2 regions of the Brevibacillus aydinogluensis genome follow, and region 2 is predicted to be linked to the other one. Evidence: riboswitches for the same ligand, from Rfam matches in the RefSeq annotation. Region 2 holds a riboswitch; the other holds the start of a gene.
What was found. Region 2 has a riboswitch for S-adenosylmethionine ahead of metH (methionine synthase). Riboswitches for the same ligand answer to the same signal wherever they lie in the genome.
Positions count from the first base shown of each region.

Region 1: linked by a shared signal. The riboswitch ahead of Q7F15_RS03360 (2,3-diketo-5-methylthiopentyl-1-phosphate enolase) and the one ahead of metH (methionine synthase) in region 2 are both predicted to bind S-adenosylmethionine.

Region 1 covers NZ_OY569118.1:695,808-707,334, forward strand. Annotated here, with positions in the region: gene Q7F15_RS03325 (S-layer homology domain-containing protein) at 1-984, shown strand, start outside; gene Q7F15_RS03330 (3-hydroxyacyl-CoA dehydrogenase/enoyl-CoA hydratase family protein) at 1,378-3,786, shown strand; gene Q7F15_RS03335 (acetyl-CoA C-acetyltransferase) at 3,801-4,979, shown strand; gene Q7F15_RS03340 (acyl-CoA dehydrogenase FadE) at 5,023-6,801, shown strand; gene Q7F15_RS03345 (1,2-dihydroxy-3-keto-5-methylthiopentene dioxygenase) at 6,863-7,375, opposite strand; gene Q7F15_RS03350 (methylthioribulose 1-phosphate dehydratase) at 7,406-8,062, opposite strand; gene Q7F15_RS03355 (2-hydroxy-3-keto-5-methylthiopentenyl-1-phosphate phosphatase) at 8,059-8,736, opposite strand; gene Q7F15_RS03360 (2,3-diketo-5-methylthiopentyl-1-phosphate enolase) at 8,733-9,947, opposite strand; SAM riboswitch class I at 10,096-10,210, opposite strand; gene Q7F15_RS03365 (hypothetical protein) at 10,377-11,183, opposite strand; gene Q7F15_RS03370 (RNA polymerase sigma factor) at 11,317-11,527, shown strand, end outside.
Region 2 covers NZ_OY569118.1:2,487,255-2,498,781, reverse strand. Annotated here, with positions in the region: gene Q7F15_RS12305 (solute symporter family protein) at 1-1,017, shown strand, start outside; gene Q7F15_RS12300 (deoxyribonuclease IV) at 1,572-2,405, shown strand; gene Q7F15_RS12295 (hypothetical protein) at 2,477-2,860, shown strand; gene argS (arginine--tRNA ligase) at 2,950-4,665, opposite strand; gene Q7F15_RS12285 (hypothetical protein) at 5,012-5,491, opposite strand; gene Q7F15_RS12280 (YjcZ family sporulation protein) at 5,665-5,772, opposite strand; SAM riboswitch class I at 5,975-6,073, shown strand; gene metH (methionine synthase) at 6,189-9,635, shown strand; gene Q7F15_RS12270 (bifunctional homocysteine S-methyltransferase/methylenetetrahydrofolate reductase) at 9,673-11,527, shown strand, end outside.

The DNA of each region.
Region 1 (11,527 bases), 1.8 Mb from region 2:
TTCTTGACCGAACGGGGCATATACAAGGGAAACGGCACGCGCCATTTTTACCCGGACAAGCCAATTACCCGCGGCGAGGCGCTGGTGCTGGCGAACCGCGTCTTTGAAGCCGTCTACGGACCGTTGGCTGCTCCCGAGCAGAAGGCTTACCTCGATTACAGGTATCCGCTCCGAAAAGAAATCGAAGCGATGACGGCCAACCTGCAGGTGCTGCTGGACGTCCAGACAGGCTTTGTCAACGAATACCGGCCGGGTGACAAGATTCTCTATTATCTCCATCTGGTTTCGCAGGGGCAGTTGATGAAAACACCGCAGAAAGAACTGGTCGACTGGTGGGTGCCGACCCAGTTCCTGCAGTATCCGCTTTCGCGGGAAGAAGCCAGCATGATCTTCTTTCACCTGCTCGCCCCGTACAAGTTGAGAACCATGAATGCAAAGTCGCAGGATGTCGCCTCGTTTTTCGCCGGGTACCAAGGATGGAAACAGCCAAGCTATTATCCTGATACTGCTTCGCCTTATGCGGGAGCGATTCGCGAATTCCATCTGTTCAACGAAACGCGCCTGTTTAACCCGTACAAAAACATGACACGCGCAGAGTTTGCGACCGTACTGAAGCGCCTGTACGATTTTTACACGGAAGACGCCGCCAAACAGTTCCGGGAATCGCAAAATCGGCAGCAAACAGCGGTGAACATGCTGCTGACCGCCGCCAACTATGCGCACCAAACCAAGAATGAGAAATGGCTGGACGCGTATCTGAGCAAGTCTGCGCAGGAGAGCATCGACAAAATCGGCGTGCCGCTGCATGACTATCGCGTGACGCTCACGCTGCGCAAGGATGACACCGACAAGAACAAGCTGTGGGTCACGGCAGCTTACGTAGACAGCAAAGTGGGCAAATACGAGCTGGAGTACCTGCTGGAACCGGATGACGGAAATCCGTTTGGCCGCAAGGTGATGTCGATCAACATCATCCATAAGTAACGGCATAAACGGCAGGGGCGGCTGCGTCTTTGCTGCCTGTACGTGGCCGCCTGCCCTGTCCTTGGCTGTTGCGGCGGGAAAACTTCCGGGAAGGGGAGAGAGCGAATAAGCAGCAAATGAAGATTGCAACCGCTCTCCTTTTCGTTTACAATAAAACTGAGCGATCATTCAGTCGCGTCTGAATCGCCAAACATCTCACAGGTGCGAGGGCTTATACGGTGGGGTGTTTTTTTACACCAGCAAAATGAATGAGCATTCATTCAAGGGGTGACATGTGCGGCGAAAAAAAGGAATACGTTTGAACAGGTAGAAATCCTTCGTGAAAAACTCTGCAAGTTCAGACTGTTTTGCCTTTTTCGCAGGACCCCATTTCTTTAGTGAGGAGGGTAATGGATGGAACGCAACATCTACAAAGCGGCCGTGCTCGGTTCCGGCGTGATGGGAGCAAGCATCGCCGCTCATCTGGCCAACGTCGGCATCCCCGTTTACCTGCTGGACATCGTGCCGCGAGAGTTGACAGAGGACGAGAGAAAGAAAGGACTGACGCTGGCTGATCCCGTCGTCCGCAACCGCATCGCCCAGTCCGGCAAGGACCGGCTGCTGAAAGAAAAACCGGCTCCGCTCTACGACAAGGCGAACCTGGACCTGATCACTGTCGGCAACATGGAAGACCACCTGTCCTATCTCGGCGAGGCTGACTGGATCATCGAGGCGGTCGTGGAAAACCTCGACGTAAAGAAAAAGGTGTTTGAACTGGTCGAGGCGCACCGCAGGCCGGGCACCATCGTCTCCTCCAATACGTCGGGCGTTTCCATCAACGAGATATGCGCGGGACGTTCCGACGAGTTTCGCAAGCATTTCCTGGGCACGCACTTTTTTAATCCGCCCCGTTATCTGAAACTTCTTGAGATTATTCCCGGAAACGACACGGACCCGGCGATTGTCGACTACATGATGCACTTTGGCGAATTCGTGCTGGGCAAAGGAACGGTGCTCTGCAAGGACACCCCCAACTTCATCGCCAACCGCATCGGGACGTTCGGCCTGCAGGTCTCGATCCAGGAGATGATGCGGCTCGGACTGGGCATCGACGAGGTAGACGCGCTGACGGGTCCGGTGATCGGTCGTCCGAAAAGCGCCACCTTCCGCACGCTGGACGTGGTCGGGCTGGACACGTATGTGCACGTGGCCAACAACGTGAAAAACAAGACCGCGGATGACGCGGAAAAAGCGATCTTCGAAGTGCCGTCCCTGGTGCTGCAGTTGGTGGAAAAGGGCTGGCTCGGCCAAAAGGCAGGTCAGGGCTTCTTCAAGCAGGTAAAGACGGAGAATGGCAAAGAGATTCTCGTACTCGACTACAACACGCTGGAATACCGTCCGCGCGTCAAGGCGAAGTTTCCGTCGCTGGAGGCGGCCAAGACGGCGAAGACGCTGCCGGAAAAGCTGAAAGCGCTTGTGTACGGCAAGGACAAGGGGAGCGAGTTTCTCTGGAGCGTCTTCAAGAAGGTGCTGCTCTACTCGGCGGCCAAGGCGTACGAAATCGCCGACGACATCGTGGCTGTCGACCGGGCGATGAAATGGGGCTTCGGCTGGGAACTGGGACCATTTGAGACCTGGGACGCGATCGGTGTGGAAAAATCGGTGGCCCGCATGCGCGAAGAGGGCGAGACAATCCCGGCGCTGGTGGAGGAACTGCTGGCGAGCGGCAAGACCTCGTTCTATCAGAAACAGGACGGGCGTGTGGCTGTATTTGCCGTCGGCGGCCGCTACAAGGACGTCGAGGAAAAGAAAGAGCAGATCAACCTGGCGGCACTCAAGGAACAGGGCCGGCTGATCAGGAAAAACGCGGGTGCCGCGCTGGTGGACCTGGGCGACGGTGTGGCCTGCCTGGAGTTTACCTCTCCGCACAACGCGCTGGGCATGGATGTGCTGCAGATGGCGGCCTTCGCCGTGGAAGAGGTGCAGCGCAACTTCCTCGGACTGGTGATCGGCAATCAGGGCAAAAACTTCTGTGTCGGCATGAACCTGGCTCTGGCCTTGATGGAGGCGCAGGACGAAAACTGGTTTGAACTGGACATGTTGGTCAGACAGTTTCACAAGGTGGGGAACGCGCTGCGCACCATGCACCGTCCGGTCGTAGCGGCGCCGTTCGGCATGACGCTCGGCGGCGGTGTGGAAGTCTGCTTCCTGGCCGACCGCGTGCAGGCGGCCGCCGAGACCTACATGGGGCTGGTGGAAGTGGGCGTAGGCCTCTTGCCCGGCGGCGGCGGCACCAAGGAGATGCTGTTCCGGGCGATGGAACAAGTACCGGAAGGCGGCACCGTGCCGGTTGATCCATTCCCGTTCGTGGCCCGTGCGTTCGAGACGATTGCCATGGCCAAAGTCTCTACCAGCGGGAAGGAAGCGATCAATCTGGGCTACCTGCGCCCGAGCGACCGGATCAGCATCAATCAGGATCACCTCCTCTACGACGCCAAGCAGCTCGTGTTGACGATGGTCAAGGAGGGGTATACACCGCAGCGGCCGCGCAAGATTCGCGTCATCGGCGAGTCGGGGTATGCCACCCTGCGGCAAAGCATCTATTCGATGAAAAAGAGCGGCTACATCAGCGATCACGACGAACTGATCGCCAGCAAGATCGCCTACGTCATGTCCGGCGGCAGCGTGCCGGCCGGCACCGAGGTGACGGAATCCTACATCCTGGAGCTGGAGCGGCAGGCGTTCCTCGAGCTGATCAAGACGCCCAAGACGCAGCAGCGCATGCAGCACATGCTGATGAAAAACAAGCCATTGCGTAACTAGGGAGGGGGAAAGACATGAGAGAAGCAGTGATCGTCGCCGGCGCCCGCACCGCGGTGGGAAAAGCGAAGCGAGGCAGCCTGAAGGACGTGCATCCCGTCGACATGGGGGCTGCGGTCGTGAGCAACCTGTTGCGCCGCGTCCCCGAGCTTAATCCGGCCGAGATCGAGGACGTGATCATGGGGACGGCCGTACCGGAAGCCGAGCAGGGGATGAACATGGCCCGCCTGATCGGCCTGCGCGCCGGATTGCCGACCAACGTTCCCGGCATTACCGTCAACCGCTTTTGCTCGTCCGGCCTGCAGACCATCGCCTACGCCGCCCAGCAGATTATCGCCGGCGGGGCTGACGTGATCGTGGCCGGCGGGGTGGAGAGCATGAGCCTGCTGCCGATGGCCGGCCACAAGGTGGCGCTCAATCCGACGCTGATGGAGACAATGCCGGAAGCGTACATGAGCATGGGGCACACAGCCGAGGAAGTGGCAAAGCGCTACGGCGTCAGCCGCGAAGACCAGGACGCGTTTGCGCTGCAAAGCCATCAGCGGGCTGCAGCCGCCATCGCCGCCGGCAAGTTCCGGGACGAGATTGTGCCGCTGACCGTCAAGCAGCACCGCGTGGACGATGACGGCAAGCTGCACGTCACGGAGCGCGTCTTTGACACGGACGAGGGCGTGCGGGCTGACACCTCGCTGGAAGCGCTGGCCAAGCTGAAGCCGGTGTTCCACGTGCAGGGCACGGTCACGGCAGGCAACTCTTCGCAGACGAGCGACGGCGCAGCCGCCGTACTGGTGATGTCGGCGGAAAAGGCGGACAGTCTGGGCGTTCGCCCGATCGCCAGATTCCGCTCGTTTACGGTGGGCGGCGTCGATCCCGACGTGATGGGGATCGGTCCGGTAGTCGCCATTCCAAAAGCGCTGAAAATGGCTGGATTGAGCCTGGCCGATGTGGACCTGTTTGAGCTGAACGAGGCGTTTGCCTCCCAGTCACTCGCCGTCATCCGCGAACTGGGCCTCGACCCGGCAAAAGTAAACGTCAACGGCGGTGCGATTGCCCTGGGCCATCCGCTGGGCTGCACCGGGGCGAAGCTGACCGTTTCCCTGTTGAATGAGTTGAAGCGGCGCGGCGGCAAGTACGGCGTCGTGACGATGTGCATTGGCGGCGGCATGGGGGCCGCCGGCGTGTTCGAAATGCTGTAGGCACGGAGAAACACCACATTTTATAAAAAGGGAGAGGGATTTGATGGCTGAAACGAAAGATCTGATTCGCGGCGGCAGCTTTCTGATCAATGCCGGTTCGCCGGACGACGTGTTTGTGCTGGAGGAAATCACCGACGAGCAAAAACTGATCGCGCAGACGACAGAGGATTTCATCAACAATGAAGTGCGTCCGCATATGGAAGAGCTGGAACAGCAAAACTTTGAGCTGTCCGTATCGCTGCTGAAAAAAGCGGGGGAACTGGGCCTCCTGGCTGCCGACGTGCCGGAGAAGTACGGCGGTGTCAGCCTGGATAAGATCAGTTCCGCTCTGATCGGCGAAAAATTTGCGCTGGGGCGCGGGTTTGCGATTACGTTTGGGGCGCACGTCGGCATTGGTTCTCTGCCGATCGTGTACTTCGGCACGGAAGAGCAAAAGCAGCGCTACTTGCCCGATCTCGCCACCGGAAAGCGGATTGCCGCGTACTGCCTGACGGAACCGGGCTCCGGTTCGGACGCGCTCGGCGCCAAAACGACAGCCAAATTGTCCGAAGACGGCACGCATTACGTGTTGAACGGGACCAAGCAGTTCATCACAAACGCCGGTTTTGCCGATATCTTCATCGTTTATGCGAAAATTGACGGGGAACACTTCTCCGCGTTCATCGTGGAGCGCGACTTCCCGGGGGTATCGGTCGGCGCCGAAGAGAAGAAAATGGGCATCAAGTGCTCCTCGACCCGTCCGCTCATTCTCGAAGACGCCCGCGTGCCGGTGGAAAACCTGCTGGGCGAGCCGGGAAGAGGGCATGTGATCGCGTTCAACATCTTGAACGTCGGTCGCTACAAACTGGCTGTCGGCGCGGTTGGCTCGGCGAAACACGCCCTGCATCTGGCGACCACCTACGCCAAGGAGCGCAAACAGTTCAAAACGCCGATCGCCAACTTCTCCATCATCAAGAACAAATTGGGCACCATGGCGGCAAAAATCTACGCCGCGGAATCCTTGGTGTACCGCACGGTCGGCCTGTTCGATGCCGCCCTCTCCGCTCTTGGCGAAAAGGCGGAGGACGGCCGTGAAGTGGCCAAGGCCATCGCCGAATACGCGATCGAATGCTCCATCAACAAGGTATTTGCTTCGGAAGTGCTGGATTACTGCGTGGACGAAGGCGTACAGATCCACGGCGGATACGGCTATATCCAGGAATACGAGATCGAGGGCATGTACCGCGATTCGCGCATCAACCGGATTTTTGAAGGTACGAACGAAATCAACCGCCTGCTGATCCCCGACATGCTGGTGAAAAAGGCGATGAAAGGGGAACTGCCGCTGATGCAGGCAGCCGCCGGCCTGCAGGAAGAGCTGATGAGCTACTATCCGGAAGAAATCGAGGAAGCGCCGCTGGCGGCAGAAAAACACCTGATCGAGATGACCCGCAAGATCATCCTGATGGTGGCCGGTTCCGCGCTGATGAAGTACCAGCAGGCGATTGCCAAGGAGCAGGAACTCCTGGCGCTGGCCGCCGACATGCTGATCGAGCTGTACGCGATGGACAGCGTCGTGAAGCGGACGGAAAAGGCAATCGAGAAAAACGGCGTGGAAAACGAGCGGCAAAAGCTGGATCTCGCCACCCTGTATGTACACGAAGCGTTTGACCGGATCGAGGGCTGGGCAAAAGAGGCGCTGGCGGCGATGGAAGAGGGCGACGAACTGCGCATGCGCCTGTCCATCCTGAAAAAGCTGACCCGCCGGACGCCGATCAACACCGTCCACCTGAAACGGGCCATCGCCGACCGCGTTATCGAAGCGGACGGATACGTGCTGTAACGGGTGAAATGAACAGAAGCCGAGGGGATGTCCCTCGGCTTCGTTTTTTTTCGTTTTCGGATTAGTAGATGGCTTCCCAGCCGGCCGGAGTGACGAACAGGCGGATCGCCTTGATCTTGCGGTCGTCCATCAGCGTGAAGTAGTGGCGGGAGTAGGACGGGACGGAGATCAGGTCGCCCGGCTCCATTTCCACGTCAAAGTAGCGGCCGTCCTTGCCTTTGATCGCAAAGATGCCGTGGCCGTCCACGCAGAAGCGGCACTCGTCGTCGGTGTGATGATGTTCTGCTTTAAATTTGACCAGCAGTTCATCCAGGTTGGGCGTCTGATCGGACAGGACGACGATGTCGGCCGTGAGATAGCCGCGCCGCTTGCTGATGTCCTCGATTTCCGGGCGGAACGCGTCGAGAATCTGCTGCTTTTCCTCGTCGGTCAGGTTGTAGTTGTCGCGCAGATTGGCATCCAGGCGGTCTACTCCCCAGTGCTCATAGATGATTTCTTGGGATTGCAGGAATTTAGAAACTTCCTCCGGTGCCGTAATGTACTCGTTGTTGTCGTGAAACCGTACTTTTGCCATGATGCAATACCTCCTTTAATGATTTTCAATTTATTGAGGGTGTGTGAGGGACACGGCGGTCTGGCGAAGCTGCAGCCAGCGCACGTGGTACTCAAACAGGAACTCAAACGACTCCAGGTGGCGCTTCGCCTCGAAGTCGTTGGCACCCCAGGCGTAGATGCCGTGGTTGCGGATCAGCACGCCGGGGACATCAGGTGTGATCACTTTTTCGATCGCAGCTGCCAGTGTCGGAATGTGGGCAAAATTCTCGACAATCGGAATGGTAATGCGCGCGTTTTCTTCCCAGATGCCCAGTCCCTTGATCAGCTCCTGCCCCTGAATGGAAAAGGCGCGCTGCCCGAAGTAGAGTTCGGACACGAGGTTGTTCCACACGGTGTGCACGTGGAAGCAGGCGCCCGCCTGCGGAATGCGCTTGTAGACCACGGCGTGGATCAGCGTTTCCGCCGAGGGCTTGAGCGTCGTCGGTTCGACCGGGCGGGACTCCCCGTCGACCACCAGGTAGTCTTCCGGGGAGAGCTTGGTCTTGTCTTTTCCACTGGCCGTCACGGCAAACTGCAGCGGGTCATCAGAGAGCTTGATCGAAAGATTGCCGCTGGTGCCGGGAAACCAATCGCGGCGGGCAAACGTCAGCTTCGCTTCGTCCAGCCGGCGAAACGCGTCTGCGCGTTGTTCCAGAGTCACTGTCATGGTGAGCCGACCTCCTGTTTGGTACGTAAATCTTTTACAATGTCGATGACGTCGTGGAAGGTGGCAAACGTCCGATGCGCAAGGCCCAGTTCCGCACATTTTTGCGCCAGCAGCGAACGGGCGATGACGAAATCGGCAATCTTGGCGCCCGCCAGATCGGTGACGGAATCGCCGATGACCACGCGGAAGTGGCGGTCCGGGTCGTATCTCCGGATGATCGACGTCTTGCACATGCCGCAGTCGTTGTCACAGTGTTCGTCGCAGCGGTGCGGCCACGTGATGGTGATGTGCTCGCCGCTGAAATCGCTGCCGTTGCAGTAGATGGGCACGTTCAGCTCAAACGGGGCGAGGATCGGCTCCACGAAAAAGTCGATGCCGCCGCTGGTGATCAACAGTTCGATGCCTTCGTCCCGGCAAAAGCGGACAAATTCGGCAAAGCCGGGACGGATCACCGCATCCTCGACGATGAAGTCGACAATCTCCTGCTTAAGCGAGGAAGGGAGGAGCTGAAACAGCCTGCCCACGCCTTCGCGTATGCTCACCTGCTGGGAGAGGATTTGTTCCGTCAGCGCCTCCCACTGCGGGGGAGCAAAGCGGCGCATGATGGCGACGATGTTGTCCTTTTCCGTAATGGTGCCGTCAAAGTCGCAGAACAGCACGAGCGATTTGCTCATCGTCCGCCCCCCCATTTCTCCAGGGCTGCCGCCAGCTCCGGCGACTCGGCTGCCGCGTCGGCAAGCGAACGTCCGGCGACGACCGCGTCAATCGCGGCGACAAACGCGCGTCCGCCTGCGGTCGCCCCGCCGGGATGGCCGTGGATGCCGCCGCCCGCATTGACCACCTGATCCTGTCCAAAATCTTCGTACAGTTGGGGCACCAGGCCGGGATGAATGCCTGCAGACGGGACCGGGAAGGCGCGCCGCAAGCCGTTCAGGGGAGCGGTCAGATGCTCGGCCAGCTGCAGGGCTTCCGTCTTGTCCAGAGCCACGCTGCCGTATGGCGACGGGAAGAGCACCAGGTCGGCGCCGGCGATCCGCATCAGTTTGCCCAAGAGCAGCGGCGTGGCGATGCCGTAGTCGGGCGACGGGTAGAATGCGCCTGCCAGTGCCGGATGGGCCATGATCGGCACGTGGACGTCCGGGTCGGCACTCAGGCGGTGCAGGGCGTCAAAGCCGAACGCCAGCACGTTGAACAGCAGGCAGTCCGCGCCAGCCTCCACGGCCCGCTTGGCCCGCTCGTTCAACTCGTGCACCGGACCGGTCAGATTGGCAGCGTAGAGGACAGGTTTGCCGGTCTGTGCTTCCGTTTCCGCGGCAATCTGTTTAAACGCCTTGATCCGTTCCAGAAACGGGGCGCGGTCATCGGCGAAAAAGATTTCATCGTCCTTGACCAAGTCCACGCCGCCCAGCGCCTGCGCGCGGAACTGGGCTTTCAGATCGTCAAACGGCATACCCAGGCAGGACTTGAAAATGCTCATCAGCAGCGGGCGGTCATGCACGCCGAGCCGTTTGCGCAGACCATCGATGCCGAAACGGGGACCAGGAAAGCCGTTGAGAAACGCTTCCGGGAACTGCACGTCGATCAGCTTGATCTTGCCGTCCATGGAGAGCTTGCCGAAGATGCCGGTCAGCAGCGACGGGATGTCGGCGGTAAAGTTGCGCACCGGGTAGCTGACGGTGATCAGACCGCGCGTTTCCCCGTTTTCCAGCGTCTCCAGCGGTTGAGCGTCCACCGCTTCGCCCAGGTACGGTTTCAGTTCCGCCTGTTTGGCGGCGGGCAGGTCAGTCCAGGTGCCGACGGTCATCCCGACGGCGATCCCCTCTGCTTTTTTGCGCAGGTCTTTCGCTTGTGTCAGATAGGTGACGAGGATGCGTTGTTCGTTCATGGATGGGATGATCCTCCTTGTGCTGTGCCCTCCCGGCTTGCGGGCGGGATTGCCGCCGTGCTGTGGACGAGCCGGACAGGGCCGCTGTGTTCCAACAAAAAACCTCCCCATGGAGGAGGGGAGGCGGTTGTCGTTCAGTCAGCGTCTCCTCTCATCTTTCGGAAAACATTTCCGCAGGATTTAGCACCGTTACGCCCCCAGACGGGAAAGCGCCGGTTGCCGGGCATCATAGGGCCAGTCCCTCAGCCAGCTCGTGATAAGAGTGTGAATCGTCTGCTATGCGGTTTTGCTTGGCAGTTACCCCCATGATATGACGTTCCTTGCAGGGAGTCAACCCTTGATCGGTGGAAATGTGCAGGCTGTTGTCACGCTGCAGGGAGCCGGGCCTGGCGTTGTCCGGCCGGTAGTAAATCCGGCCCTGGCGCCGATTCAGTGCTGGATGTGTACGTTATGGAGAAGGAGCCACAGTTCAGATGTTTCGTCCACCACCCACCAGAAAAAGGCATCGCGTGCAAAGGCGCATCGGTGTGCAGGCGGAGCGGCGGCCAGATAGGCGCGTATGTCGTCCAGCGGTATGTGATCCCTGCTGGTGTCGGCAAAGGGAAACACGTAGTCAGCAGCAGGCTTTCTGTCCGGTCCGTCAATTGGCACGACCCCCAGCCCGTCGATGGTCGGAATCCAGCCAGCGGATCGGCGCTGGATCTCCAGGTCGTTCAGATACCGCATGACGTCGGGAATCGGTTCGAGGCCCAGGTCTGTCTGCATGTGATGCAAAACGGTCTGGCGGCACGTAACGAAGTTTCGTAACTGCGGGTCTGTTGCCTCTTCATGCCTGCTTTCTGCGAGATCGGCCCAATACCGCTCCCATTGCCGGGGTGTGCGGACGGACACCAGACTGCCAAGTTCGCCGGCGGATCCGATCGTCACCACCAGGCGGAAAAAGTCTTCCAGATTACGTGCGATAATGCGCAAAGGTGGGTCGTCCGTCGGGCTGACACAAACAATCGAGGCCTCTTCCAGATCTGTGATGCGGCCGAAATCGGTCAAAAAGCCGTAATGAATGCCGTCGCAGCCGGTCTCGGCAAAGACGTGCATGTCGGGCGGCGTAATCGTGTAGCGGAAGGAATTGTCTGCAAACCGGAAATGGATATACTCCAGCGGTCTGTCCAGTCCTTCCCGTATCAGTTTCTGCTCCAATGCCCGCATGTGCTCCAGCAGGTCGATGCCATACCCCATCAAATCGCCCCTTGGACACCGTGTTATAATACCCCTTATTTTACCATAAACCTCAATATTTTGAAAAAATGCTGCGGCGCGGTGGAACTTTTCCTCGCCATGTGCGTGGATAGGAGTGAAAGGGTGTGAATCCGTGGAAAAGGTCGGACTGGAAGACGTGTACCGCTTGTACGTCAACGACATATACCGCTACCTCTGCCGATTGACCGTTGACCGGGTGCAGGCGGAAGACCTGACGCAGGAGACCTTTTTTCGGGCGTATCAATACCTGGATGACTATCGTGGGGAAAAGGTGCGCCCCTGGCTGTACAAGGCGGCCTACCACACGTTTGTGGACTGGCATC
Region 2 (11,527 bases):
ATTCTGCTCCTGACGGGGACCTGCATCGTTTCCATGATCGTGCTGGCCCGCTTTGACTGGAGCCTGGCAGCGCTGTTTGATTACGTCAGCACGGCTACTCCGCTCGGGGAGCGGTACCTCTATCCGGGCAACCAGTACGTCAAGCCGCTGGACATCCTTTCGCTGCATCTGGCGCTGATCCTGGGCACGGCCGGCCTGCCGCACATCATCGCCCGGCTGTTTACGGTGAAGGACGCAGTCACCACGCGCAAGTCGATCATCACGGCCACCTGGATCATGGGGGCGTTTTACCTGATGACCATTCTGCTGGGATTCGGCGCGTGCGCGTTTATCGGCTGGCAGACCCTGAATCAGGCCGGGTTTGGGGGAAATCTGACGGTGACGCTGCTGGCTGATGCGCTGGGGGGCGAATTCCTGATGGCCTACATCTCGGCCGTCGCCTTCGCCACGATACTGGCAGTCGTGACCGGATTGGTGCTCGCCGCGTCTTCCGCGTTCGCCCACGACGTCTACAGCCACATCGTCCGCAGCGGGCAGGCTTCCGAACGGGAGCAGGTGCTGGTCGCCAAGGCGTCGTCCGTCGCTGTCGGCTTCGTCTCCATCTGGCTGGCGATCGGTGCGGAGAAGATGAACGTGGCGATTCTCGTGGCGCTCACTTTTGCTGTGGCGGCTTCGGCCAACCTGCCGATGATCCTGTTTACCTTGTACTGGAGGCGGTTTACGGTGCAGGGAGCGATCGCCGGAGTCATCACCGGTGTTGTGGCTTCGCTCCTGCTCGTCAGTCTCGGCCCGTCGGTAATGCATCCCGAGCACGGCATGATTCTGGCCGAACCGCTGTTTCCCCTGGCCAATCCGGGCCTGGTCTCGATTCCGCTCGGGTTCCTCGGCGCGATGCTGGGCACTTGGTTGAGCCGACCGTCGCCGGGGGCGTCGGAGCGGTACGATCGGGTGCTGGTGCAGGCGTATACCGGCATCCGCCCGCCCGCCGACCGGTACAGGCGCACGCCAAACGCATAGAGCGGCCGCAGTCGGCGTATCAGGACGGGCCGCTTTCACGCACAACGGAAGTTGTCCTTCATATTCAACAACAAAACCACCCCTCAACGTATTCGACTTGAGGGGTGGTTTCTCAATATTTGTTCTGAAGTGCTCACTCAAGTGCCTGGAAGATTGAAGATTACCCAACCTGCCATAAGCGTAATCAACAAACAAACCAGAATCACAAGAGTGGTTACTTTCGGTTTCTTCATTAAACTTCGAATTGCCGTAACCAAACCAGTCATCAGCTCTATCGGAAACAATATGACCTCTTTTAGGATTTTCAGGACTTTCCTGCCAACCATAACACATTACTCCCAGTGATCATCAGACATCAAAGTATACCAGTTCACCATTAGCCAATTTTTCCCTCCAAATATTTTCCTGCAATTGGGATAAACTGTTGCGGACAGGCTTCCGAACGGGAGGTTCTGGCCAATCGCAGCGGGACGCTTTCGGAGCAGTGTCTCCAATCCGGCCTGTGAATCGCGGAAAAGGATCCTGGATACCACATGCCACAGGGAGGGAGTTGCGTGTACGTCGGGTGTCACGTCAGCATTCGCGGCGGGTATCTGGCCGCAGCAAAGACGGCTTTGGCGCTGGGAGCCGACGCGTTCCAATACTTTCCCAAAAACCCGCGCAGTCTGACGCTCAAAGCGTTCGACCCGAAGGATGCAGAGGCATGCCGCGCCTTTTGCCGAGAGCAGGGGATCGTCTCCATCGCCCACACGTCCTATCCTGTCAATCTTGCCGCAGCGCCGGGCGCATTGTATGAAGCGATTGCTGATTCACTGCGAAACGACCTGGAAATCGCCGAATCATGCGGTTCCATCGGGGTGGTCGTCCACTTCGGCCAATACAAGGGGGCGGATGTGCTGGAAGGGTACCGTTTGATGATCCGGATGGTAAACGACATTCTGGACGGCTGGAGCGGTGCGGCGAAGCTGCTGATCGAAAACAACGCGGGCCAGGGCAGCCGCATGGGGACAACGCTGGAAGAACTGACCCAGGTGCGGCAGCTGCTGAATCATCCGGAAAAGGTGGGCTTCTGCTTCGACACGTGCCACGCCTTTGCCAGCGGGCTGTGGACGGGAGACGACTGGGAGCAGGTGGCCGACCGCATGCGGAATCTCGGGTATCTGGACGCGCTGGCCGCTGTTCACCTCAACGATTCGGTGTATCCGGCCGTCTCCTTTCGCGACAGGCACGCGCCGATCGGGCGTGGTGCGATCGGCAGGGAAGCGTTCGTCTCGCTGCTGCGGACACCAGAACTGCGGGGAATTCCGGTCGTGCTGGAAACGCCCCGTCCGCCCGGCGGGGACCACCGGGAGGAAATTGCCCTGGTGCGACAGCTGGCCGGGCCGTGACAGGCTGACCGGTCGTATGGTAGAGTGTGAGAGTAAACCGTACAGTGCGCTGTCAGCGAGGAGGAGTCTGTGTGAAACGAAGAGTCAAGGTTACCATCGAGGATTTTGCTCCGCTCCGGGAAAACCTGAACAATCCGGAAGAGCTGGCCTTGTATGAGGCGGCAAACGGACATACATACGATGCGGAAATCGAGCATGACGGCTATGCCGTGATCGACCTGCCCGACGGGGACTACATCGAACTGGCTCCCGGCGAGTATCAGATCATGATCGAGGAATGGACGAAAGCGGGGACGATTGGCGCACTGACGCTGGAGACCAAGTCGGACCCGGCAGACGACAAGGCGCTGTTGTACCGTCTCGTCGACGCGTCCGGCGCCGAAACAGAGCCGCCGCGCTCCCTGTCCAAGCAGGTGGTGGAACTGCTCGGCAAGACGTGGTTTGGGAAAAAGTAGCACCTGTTCACCATTGAAAAGAAAAGCCGACGTCCTGTCACAACAGGAACGTCGGCTTTTTTGACGGGTGTATTTTCGTCAACAGGCGATTACATCTCTTCCGGCGCGGCGATTCCGAGCAGGCGCAGCCCCTCTTTCAACACTGTCACCACGGCGGCGACCAATTGCAGACGGGTCGTCTTGACGTCTGCTTCTTCCGCCAGGATGCGGACATTGGCGTAGAACTTGTTGAACGCCTGCGCCAGGTCGATGACGTATTTGCCGATCTGCGACGGGTCAAACTGCTCCCGCGCCCGGTCGATCACTTCCGGGAAGCTGTTCAGCAGCGTGATGACCGCCCAGGCTTCCTTGCTGTCCAGGGCGCCTTCGGGCAGCGTCACCTCGCTGATCGGCACGTACTCGCCCTTGCGCAGCAGCGAGCAGGCGCGGGCGTGCGTGTACTGGACGTACGGACCGGTCTCGCCTTCAAACGTAAGCATTTCCTCCCAGGAGAAATTGATGTCGTTCAGGCGGTAGTTTTTCAGGTCGTGGAAGATGACCGCACCAACCCCAACCTGTCTAGCCACCTCTTCCTTGTTTTCCAGCGACGGATTTTTCTCCCGGATCACGTTCAGCACGTCTTCGATGGCCTGAGCCAGCACTTCTTCCAGCAGGACCACTTTTCCTTTGCGGGTGGACATTTTCTTGCCGTCCTTGAGCATCATGCCAAACGGGATGTGGTACATTTCCTTGGCCCATTCAAAGCCCATCTTTTCCAGCACTTTGAACAGCTGCTGGAAGTGGAGGCGCTGCTCGTTGCCCACGACGTAGAGGGCCTTGGCAAAGTCGTACGTCTCATTCCGATACAGGGCGGCTGCCAGGTCGCGGGTGGCGTACAGAGTGGCACCGTCCGATTTTTTGATCAGGCACGGCGGCATGTCATACTCGTCCAGATTGACCACCAGGGCGCCCTCAGATTCGGTCAACAGCCCTTGTTCCTCCAGCATGGCGACGACGCGGTCCATCTTGTCGTTGTAGAACGCCTCGCCGTGGAACGAGTCAAATCGAACGCCCATGAGGTCGTAGATTTTCATGAATTCTTTCAGCGACTCGTCGCGGAACCACTGCCAGAGGCGGCGCGCTTCCTCGTCTCCGTCCTCCAGCTTTTTGAACCACTCGCGTCCCTGATCTTCCAGCGACGGGTCTTTTTCTGCCTCTTCGTGGAAGCGGACGTAGAGCTGGAGCAGCTCCTTGATCGGCTCGGCTTTTACTTTTTCTTCGTCACCCCACAGCTTGTAGGCGACGATCAGCTTGCCAAACTGCGTCCCCCAGTCGCCCAGGTGGTTGATGCGGATCGGACGGTAGCCGTGTTTTTCCAAGATGTTGGCGATCGCGTTGCCGATTACGGTGGAGCGCAGGTGGCCCATGGAGAACGGCTTGGCGATATTGGGAGAGGAGAGGTCAATCGGCACATTGCGCCCTTTACCGATGTCGCGGCTGCCGTATGCGCTGCCCTGCGTCAGGATCGTGCCGATTACGTCGCGGGCGACGCTTTGCTGATCGAGGAACAGGTTGAGGTACGGACCGACCGCCTTGACTTCGCGGATCGGCGTACCGCTAACCTCGCCGGCCAGTTCGGAGGCGATCAGCGGCGGCGCTTTGCGAAGCGCCTTGGCCAGTTGGAAGCAGGGGAAGGCGATATCCCCCATGCTGGGATTGGGTGGCGTTTCCAGCATGTCGTATACGGTTTCGGCGGTAAATTGGTCCGCGCCGAGGCGGGTGAGTGCTGCGGCAATGATGCTGGCCGCTTGATGCTTATAGCTCATGGAATTCTCCTTTCGGTCTGGAATCTAAAAAATAGAAAAACCTCTGCGTCTCATCAGGGAAGAGACGAGAGGTTGTACTCCCGCGGTGCCACTCTTGTTGCTCTCGCCTCCCGCACGGGAAAAGGCGAAAGCCGCTTTGCCTGCGGTAACGGGCAGACCCGGCGTGCCCTACGCAATCCGGCTGTCCGGACCTTCAGGACGCGTCTCCGAGGTGCGCTTCCCCGCGTCAGTTTGCACCGGGCTCCCACCGTCCCCGGCTCGCTTCTGCTTTCTGACGGAGTACTCTCCTCTTCAGCGACAACGATATTCTTCTAGCATTATAGCGGCATCTCCTGCGGGATGCAACTCACTCTTCCGGTTTTTTCAGCAAATCGTCCAAATCGTGGAACAGGTCCCGCGTCAGCCGTTCCTTGTCGTCGGCCGACTGCCACTGCCGCTTGTACTGGGCCAGCTTGGCGAGCAGCGATCGTTCTGCTTCGGCCGCTTCCTTAAGATCGTGGTTTTCACTGGGATCAAACGGCATCAGCCGCTCATCCGTCCCGCTGCGCAGATAGGGAGAGCGCCAGTGATCGGGAAAGCGATAGGGCTGGTCGCCAAACAGAATGCCCAGCACGTCGTCCGATTCCAGCGGGAGGAAGTGGTCGTATTCGTCCCGCCTGCCTCCTTCAAACAGGTTGAGATGCGTAAACGAATAACGCAGGTAGTGCTGCCCCGTCGCTTGATTCTTGACGATTGAATATGTCTCAAAATCCGTGTGCTCCAACTCTTTCACCGTCTCCAGGCGAGAGAGGAATTCCTGTCGGTTACAGGGTACCAATTGATCCACAGCGGTTCGCTCCTTTGTACGGAATCGCTTTTCATCATAGCAAAAACGGACAGCGGCTGACAACGAACCAGCATCAGGCGCAAACGTCCCGCAGGGAACGGCAGGCGGACAGGGTTGTCCAGCGAAAAAAGAGCCTAGGTTTAGCTAGGCTCCTTGTTGATGTACGCACTCGTTTAGTTGCAGTCGTTCGAACACCCGACGATGACCAACAGGATAAACAGAACGAGCACAATTGCGAACGTGTCACCGAAAAAGCCGGAACCGCAGTAGGAAGTACTCATTGTTGTTTCCCCTCCTTTCCGTATGCTTTAGTCTATACACGAATGTGCCGGTTGTTGTGGGCGAATGACCAGCTCGCAAAAAATGGGCGGGGGCAGTCTGGAGAAAATAGACAAATTCTACATTGACGCGAGGAAAAGGGGGTGTTAAGATACATTCAAACATCGTTACCGTTTGACAAAACTGCATAACAGACAGTGACGACTCTTATCCAGAGAGGTTGAGGGACTGGCCCAATGAAGCCTCGGCAACCGGATTACCAGGTGCCAATTCCAGCAAAGCGTGTGCTTTGAAAGATAAGAGGATGGTCATGCGTGTATGTTTCGCGGACAAATCCTCTTCTTGTTGCACACAGAAGAGGATTTTTTATTGTACACGGACCAATGCGTGTGAGTTTGGAAGAAAAGGAGTTTGCCCCATGAAAATAAGTCTTCGTGAACAGCTTTACCGGAAAATTCTGATTCTGGACGGTGCGATGGGGACGATGCTGCAACAGGCCAGCCTGACTGCTGATGATTTTGGCGGTGAGGCCTACGAAGGCTGTAACGAGCTGCTCAATCTCACCCGTCCTGACGTGATCCGCTCCATTCATGAAAAATACCTGGAGGCGGGTGCGGACATCGTGGAGACCAACACGTTTGGTGCCACCTCGATCGTCCTGGCCGAGTACGACGTGGCAGACAAAGATCTGGAGATCAACATCGCTGCAGCCCGGCTGGCACGGGAAGCGGCTGATGCCTATTCCACCCCGGAGTGGCCGCGTTACGTCGCAGGCTCGATGGGGCCGACGACCAAGACGCTGTCTCTGACGGGAGGCGTCACCTTTGAAGAGCTGGTGGAAGCGTACTACCGGCAGGCGAAAGGGCTGCTGATCGGCGGCGTGGATGCGCTGCTTTTGGAGACCTCGCAGGACACCTTAAACGTCAAGGCCGGCGGCATCGGCATTCGCCGGGCGTTCGCGGAGCTGGGCAGGGAAGTGCCGGTGATGATCTCCGGCACGATTGAGCCGATGGGCACGACCCTGGCCGGGCAAACCATCGAAGCGTTTTACGTCTCGTTGGAGCATCTGAAGCCGATTACCATTGGTCTGAACTGCGCCACCGGGCCGGAGTTCATGCGTGACCATCTGCGCACGCTGGCGAATTTGGCCCAGTGCGGGGTGAGCTGTTATCCCAACGCCGGCCTGCCGGATGAAAACGGCCATTACCACGAGACGCCGAACGGACTGGCCGCCAAGATGCGGGCGTTTGCCGAGCAGGGCTGGCTCAACGTCGCCGGAGGATGCTGCGGCACGACGCCGGAGCATATCCGCGCGCTGGCGGAAGCATTGAAGGACTGCAAGCCCCGTGTCCCGGCCGGACAGCCGGTCAGCGCCGTGTCGGGGATCGAGGTCGTCTACGCGGAAGCAGACAATCGGCCGCTGCTTGTCGGAGAGAGGAGCAACGTGATCGGGTCGAAAAAATTCCGCGACCTGATCGCGGCCGGGAAGTACGAGGAAGCGTCCGACATCGCCCGCGCCCAGGTAAAGCGGGGGGCACAGATCATTGACATCTGTCTCGCCGACCCGGACCGGGATGAGTACGGGGACATGGAGAAGTTCCTGCAGTTTGTCATCAAAAAAGTGAAAGCGCCGCTGATGATCGACTCCACCGACGTGCGCGTCATGGAACTTGGACTGCGGTACTCGCAGGGCAAGGCGATTCTCAACTCGATCAACCTGGAAGACGGGCTGGAGCGGTTTGAACAGGTGGCGCCGCTGATTCACAAGTACGGCGCGGCTGTGGTCGTCGGCACGATCGACGAGACCGGCATGGCAGTCACCCGGGAACGGAAGCTGGAAGTGGCCAAACGCGCCTACGATCTGCTGGTCAATCGATTCGGGGTTAACCCGCGCGACATCATTTTCGATCCGCTGGTCTTTCCGGTGGGCACCGGCGACGAGCAGTACATCGGCTCCGCCCGCGAGACGGTGGAAGGCCTCCGCCTGATCAAGGAGGCGATGCCGGAGTGCAAGACGATTCTCGGCATCAGCAACGTCTCGTTCGGGCTGCCGGCGGCCGGACGGGAGGTGCTGAACGCCGTCTTCCTTTACCATACGACTCTGGCCGGACTTGATTACGCCATCGTCAATACCGAGAAGCTGGAACGCTACGCCTCCATTCCGGAAGAGGAGCGGCGATTGGCAGAGGCGCTCCTGTTTGAGACCAACGACGAGACGCTGGCCGCCTTTACCGAGTTTTACCGGCAGAAGAAAAAGGAAGTACGCGTGGAAGCGTCGTCGCTCACGCTGGAAGAGCGTCTGGCCCGTTACGTGGTGGAAGGCTCCAAGGACGGGCTGATGGACGACCTGAAGCTGGCGCTGGAGAAATACACGCCGCTGGAAATCATCAACGGTCCGCTGATGGCCGGGATGGAAGAGGTAGGCCGGCTGTTCAACGACAACCAACTGATCGTCGCGGAAGTGCTGCAGAGCGCCGAAGTGATGAAGGCCTCCGTATCGTTCCTGGAACCTTACATGGAAAAGACGGAGACGGCCACCAAAGGGAAAATTTTGCTGGCGACGGTAAAAGGGGACGTGCATGACATCGGCAAGAACCTGGTGGAGATCATCCTCGCCAACAACGGGTACGAAGTGGTCAACCTGGGCATCAAGGTGCCGCCGGAGCAGCTGATTGCCGCCTGCCGTGAAGAGCAGCCAGACGCGATCGGCCTGTCGGGCCTGCTGGTCAAGTCGGCGCAGCAGATGGTGATTACCGCCCAGGACCTGCGGGCAGCCGGGATTGACGTGCCGCTGTTGGTAGGCGGCGCGGCCCTGACCCGCAAGTTTACCTCCAACCGGATCGCGCCGGAGTACAAGGGAATCGTGCTGTACGCCAAGGACGCGATGGATGGGCTCGACCTGGTCAACCGCCTGCAGGACCCCGTGGAACGGGAAAAGCTGCGTGCGGCTCAGCAGGCAGCGGAAGAGGAAGCGTCGACGACGAAGCAGGCCGAAACAGCGGCGTCATCGCTCAAGCCGAAGCGCTCCGCCGTCAACCGCACCGTGCCCGTTCACGTGCCGCCCGACTGCGAGCGGCATGTGCTGCGCCACTATCCGATCAGCCATCTGCAGCCCTACCTCAACCTGCGGATGCTGCTCGGCAAGCATCTCGGCGTCCGCGGCAACGTGGAGAAACTGCTGGAGACCGGAGATGAAAAAGTGACCGGGCTGTATCAGCTGGTGCAGGAGCTGCTGGCGGAAGCCAATCAGGACGGCACGATCACGGCGCACGGGATGTATCAGTTTTTCCCCGCCCAGGCGGATGGCGACGACATCCTCGTCTACGATCCGCGCGACCACAGCCGTCTGCTGGAGCGCTTCCACTTCCCTCGTCAGCAGGAGGAACCGTATCTCTGTCTGTCTGACTTCCTCAGGCCAGTAGAGAGCGGCGAGATGGATTACGTCGGGTTTTTGGCCGTGACGGCCGGCTCCGGCATCCGCGAGCGCTCCGCCCTGTTGAAAGAGCGGGGGGACTACCTCCGTTCCCACGTCCTGCAGGCGCTGGCGCTGGAATTGGCGGAAGCCTTCGCGGAGCGGCTGCACCACGTGATGCGGGACGTCTGGGGCTTCCCCGATCCGGCGGAGATGACCATGCTGGAGCGGTTTGGTGCCCGTTATCAGGGGATTCGCGTCTCGTTCGGTTACCCGGCCTGCCCCAACCTGGAGGATCAGGCCAAGCTGTTCCGTTTATTGAAACCGGAGGACATTGGCATCCAGCTTACGGAAGGGTTCATGATGGAGCCGGAAGCCTCCGTCTCGGCGATGGTCTTCGCCCATCCGGAGGCGCGGTATTTCAACGCCGGCCCGTCCGCGTTCGACCTGTAGACCGATAGACTTTTCACAGAGCAATGGGAGAGAAGGGATGGATTTGACAGCCAAAAAAGATTTGCGCGAATATTTGCGAGACCACCTGCTGGTCGGGGATGGGGCGATGGCGACCCAGTTGTACCGTTCGGGGGTGCCGGTGGGCGTCAGTTTTGAGGAACTGTGCCTGACTAATCCGCGCCTGGTGTACGACGTGCACAAGGCGTATTACGAGGCAGGAGCGCGCTTAATGGAAACCAACACGTTCGGCGCCAATCGGGACGCGCTCGCCCGTTACGGGCTGGAGCACAAGGTGACGCGCATCAACCGCGTCGCCGTCACAATCGCCCGGGAGGCGGCACAGGACGACGCCTATGTCGTCGGCAGCATCGGCTCCATCATCGCCGGACGGGTGCGGAAAAAAGTGCTGGACGAGTACCGCGATCAGTTTGAAGAGCAGGCGATCGCGCTGCTGCACGCCGGAGTGGACGGCTTGATTCTGGAAACGTTTCTCGACCTGGAGGAACTGCTGCTCGCGATTGACGTGATCCGCCCGCTCACCGGCCTGCCGCTGATTTGCCAGTTGGCGACGCTGGACGTGGGACGGACCCGTGACGGCTATACGCTGACGGAGGCGTTTTCCCAGCTGCAAAAGGCGGGGGCGGACATCATCGGTCTCAACTGTCGGCTGGGGCCGGCTGAGATTCTCCGCTCGTTCGAGAGCGCGAGCGTGCCGGATGGGGCGCTGCTCTCCGCCTTTCCCAATGCGGGCCGGCTCGGCATCAGCGACGGCGAGTACGCCTACAAGTCCTCACCGGAGTACTTTGCCGAGAGCGCGCTGCGCCTCCGGGAACAAGGCGTGCGCCTGTTGGGCGGCTGTTGCGGAACCACGCCGGACCACGTCCGGGCCATGGCGGAAGCGCTGAAGGGACTTGCACCGCTGCCGCGCGTCAACCCGTCCGAAGCGTTGACGGAGCGGCCGTCCGTCGCCTCGTACAGCGTCAGGGAGCGGCAGAAACCCAGCATCGTGGAGCGGGTCAAAACCGGCACTACAATTATTGTAGAATTTGACCCGCCAAAGGATCTGGACACAGAAGGATTCTTGACCGGCTGTTTTGAGCTGCACAAGGCCGGAGCGGACGCCATCACCCTGGCGGACAACTCGCTGGCCAACGTTCGGATGAGCAACATGGCGCTGGGAGCGATCATGAAAAGCCAGTACGGCATCGATCCGCTCGTACACATCGCCTGCCGGGACCGCAATCTGATCGGGCAGCAGTCTCACTTGATGGGACTGCACGCGCTCGGCATCGACCAGGTGCTGGTGGTGACCGGCGACCCCTCCCGCTTTGGTGACTTGCCGGGAGCCAGCTCGGTGTTTGATGTCACGTCGTTTGACTTGATCCGCATGGTCAAACAGCTCAACGAAGGCATCTCGTTCTCCGGCCGGCCGCTGAAACAAAAGGCGCAGTTCATCGTGGGCGCAGCCTTCAACCCCAACGTGCGCCACATCGAAGCCGCGATCAAACGGCTGGAGAAAAAGGTGGAGGCTGGAGCCGACTTCATCATGACGCAGCCTGTGTACGACGCAGAGTCAATCCGGCTCGTCCACGATGCGACGAAACACATCAAGATTCCGGTGTTTATCGGGATCATGCCGCTGACCAGCTCGCGCAACGCGGAATTTCTGCACAACGAAGTGCCGGGGATCAAGCTCTCCGACGAAGCGAGGGAGCGGATGAGGCGTGTTCAGGGAGAAGCGGCCAGACAGGAAGGCATCAAGATGGCCAAGGAGCTGCTGGACGTGGCCATCACCTACTTCAACGGAATCTATTTGATCACGCCGTTTAACTACTACCAGATGAGCGTGGAGCTGATCCAGTACGTTCGTCAGCAGAGCCAATTGCTGAAAA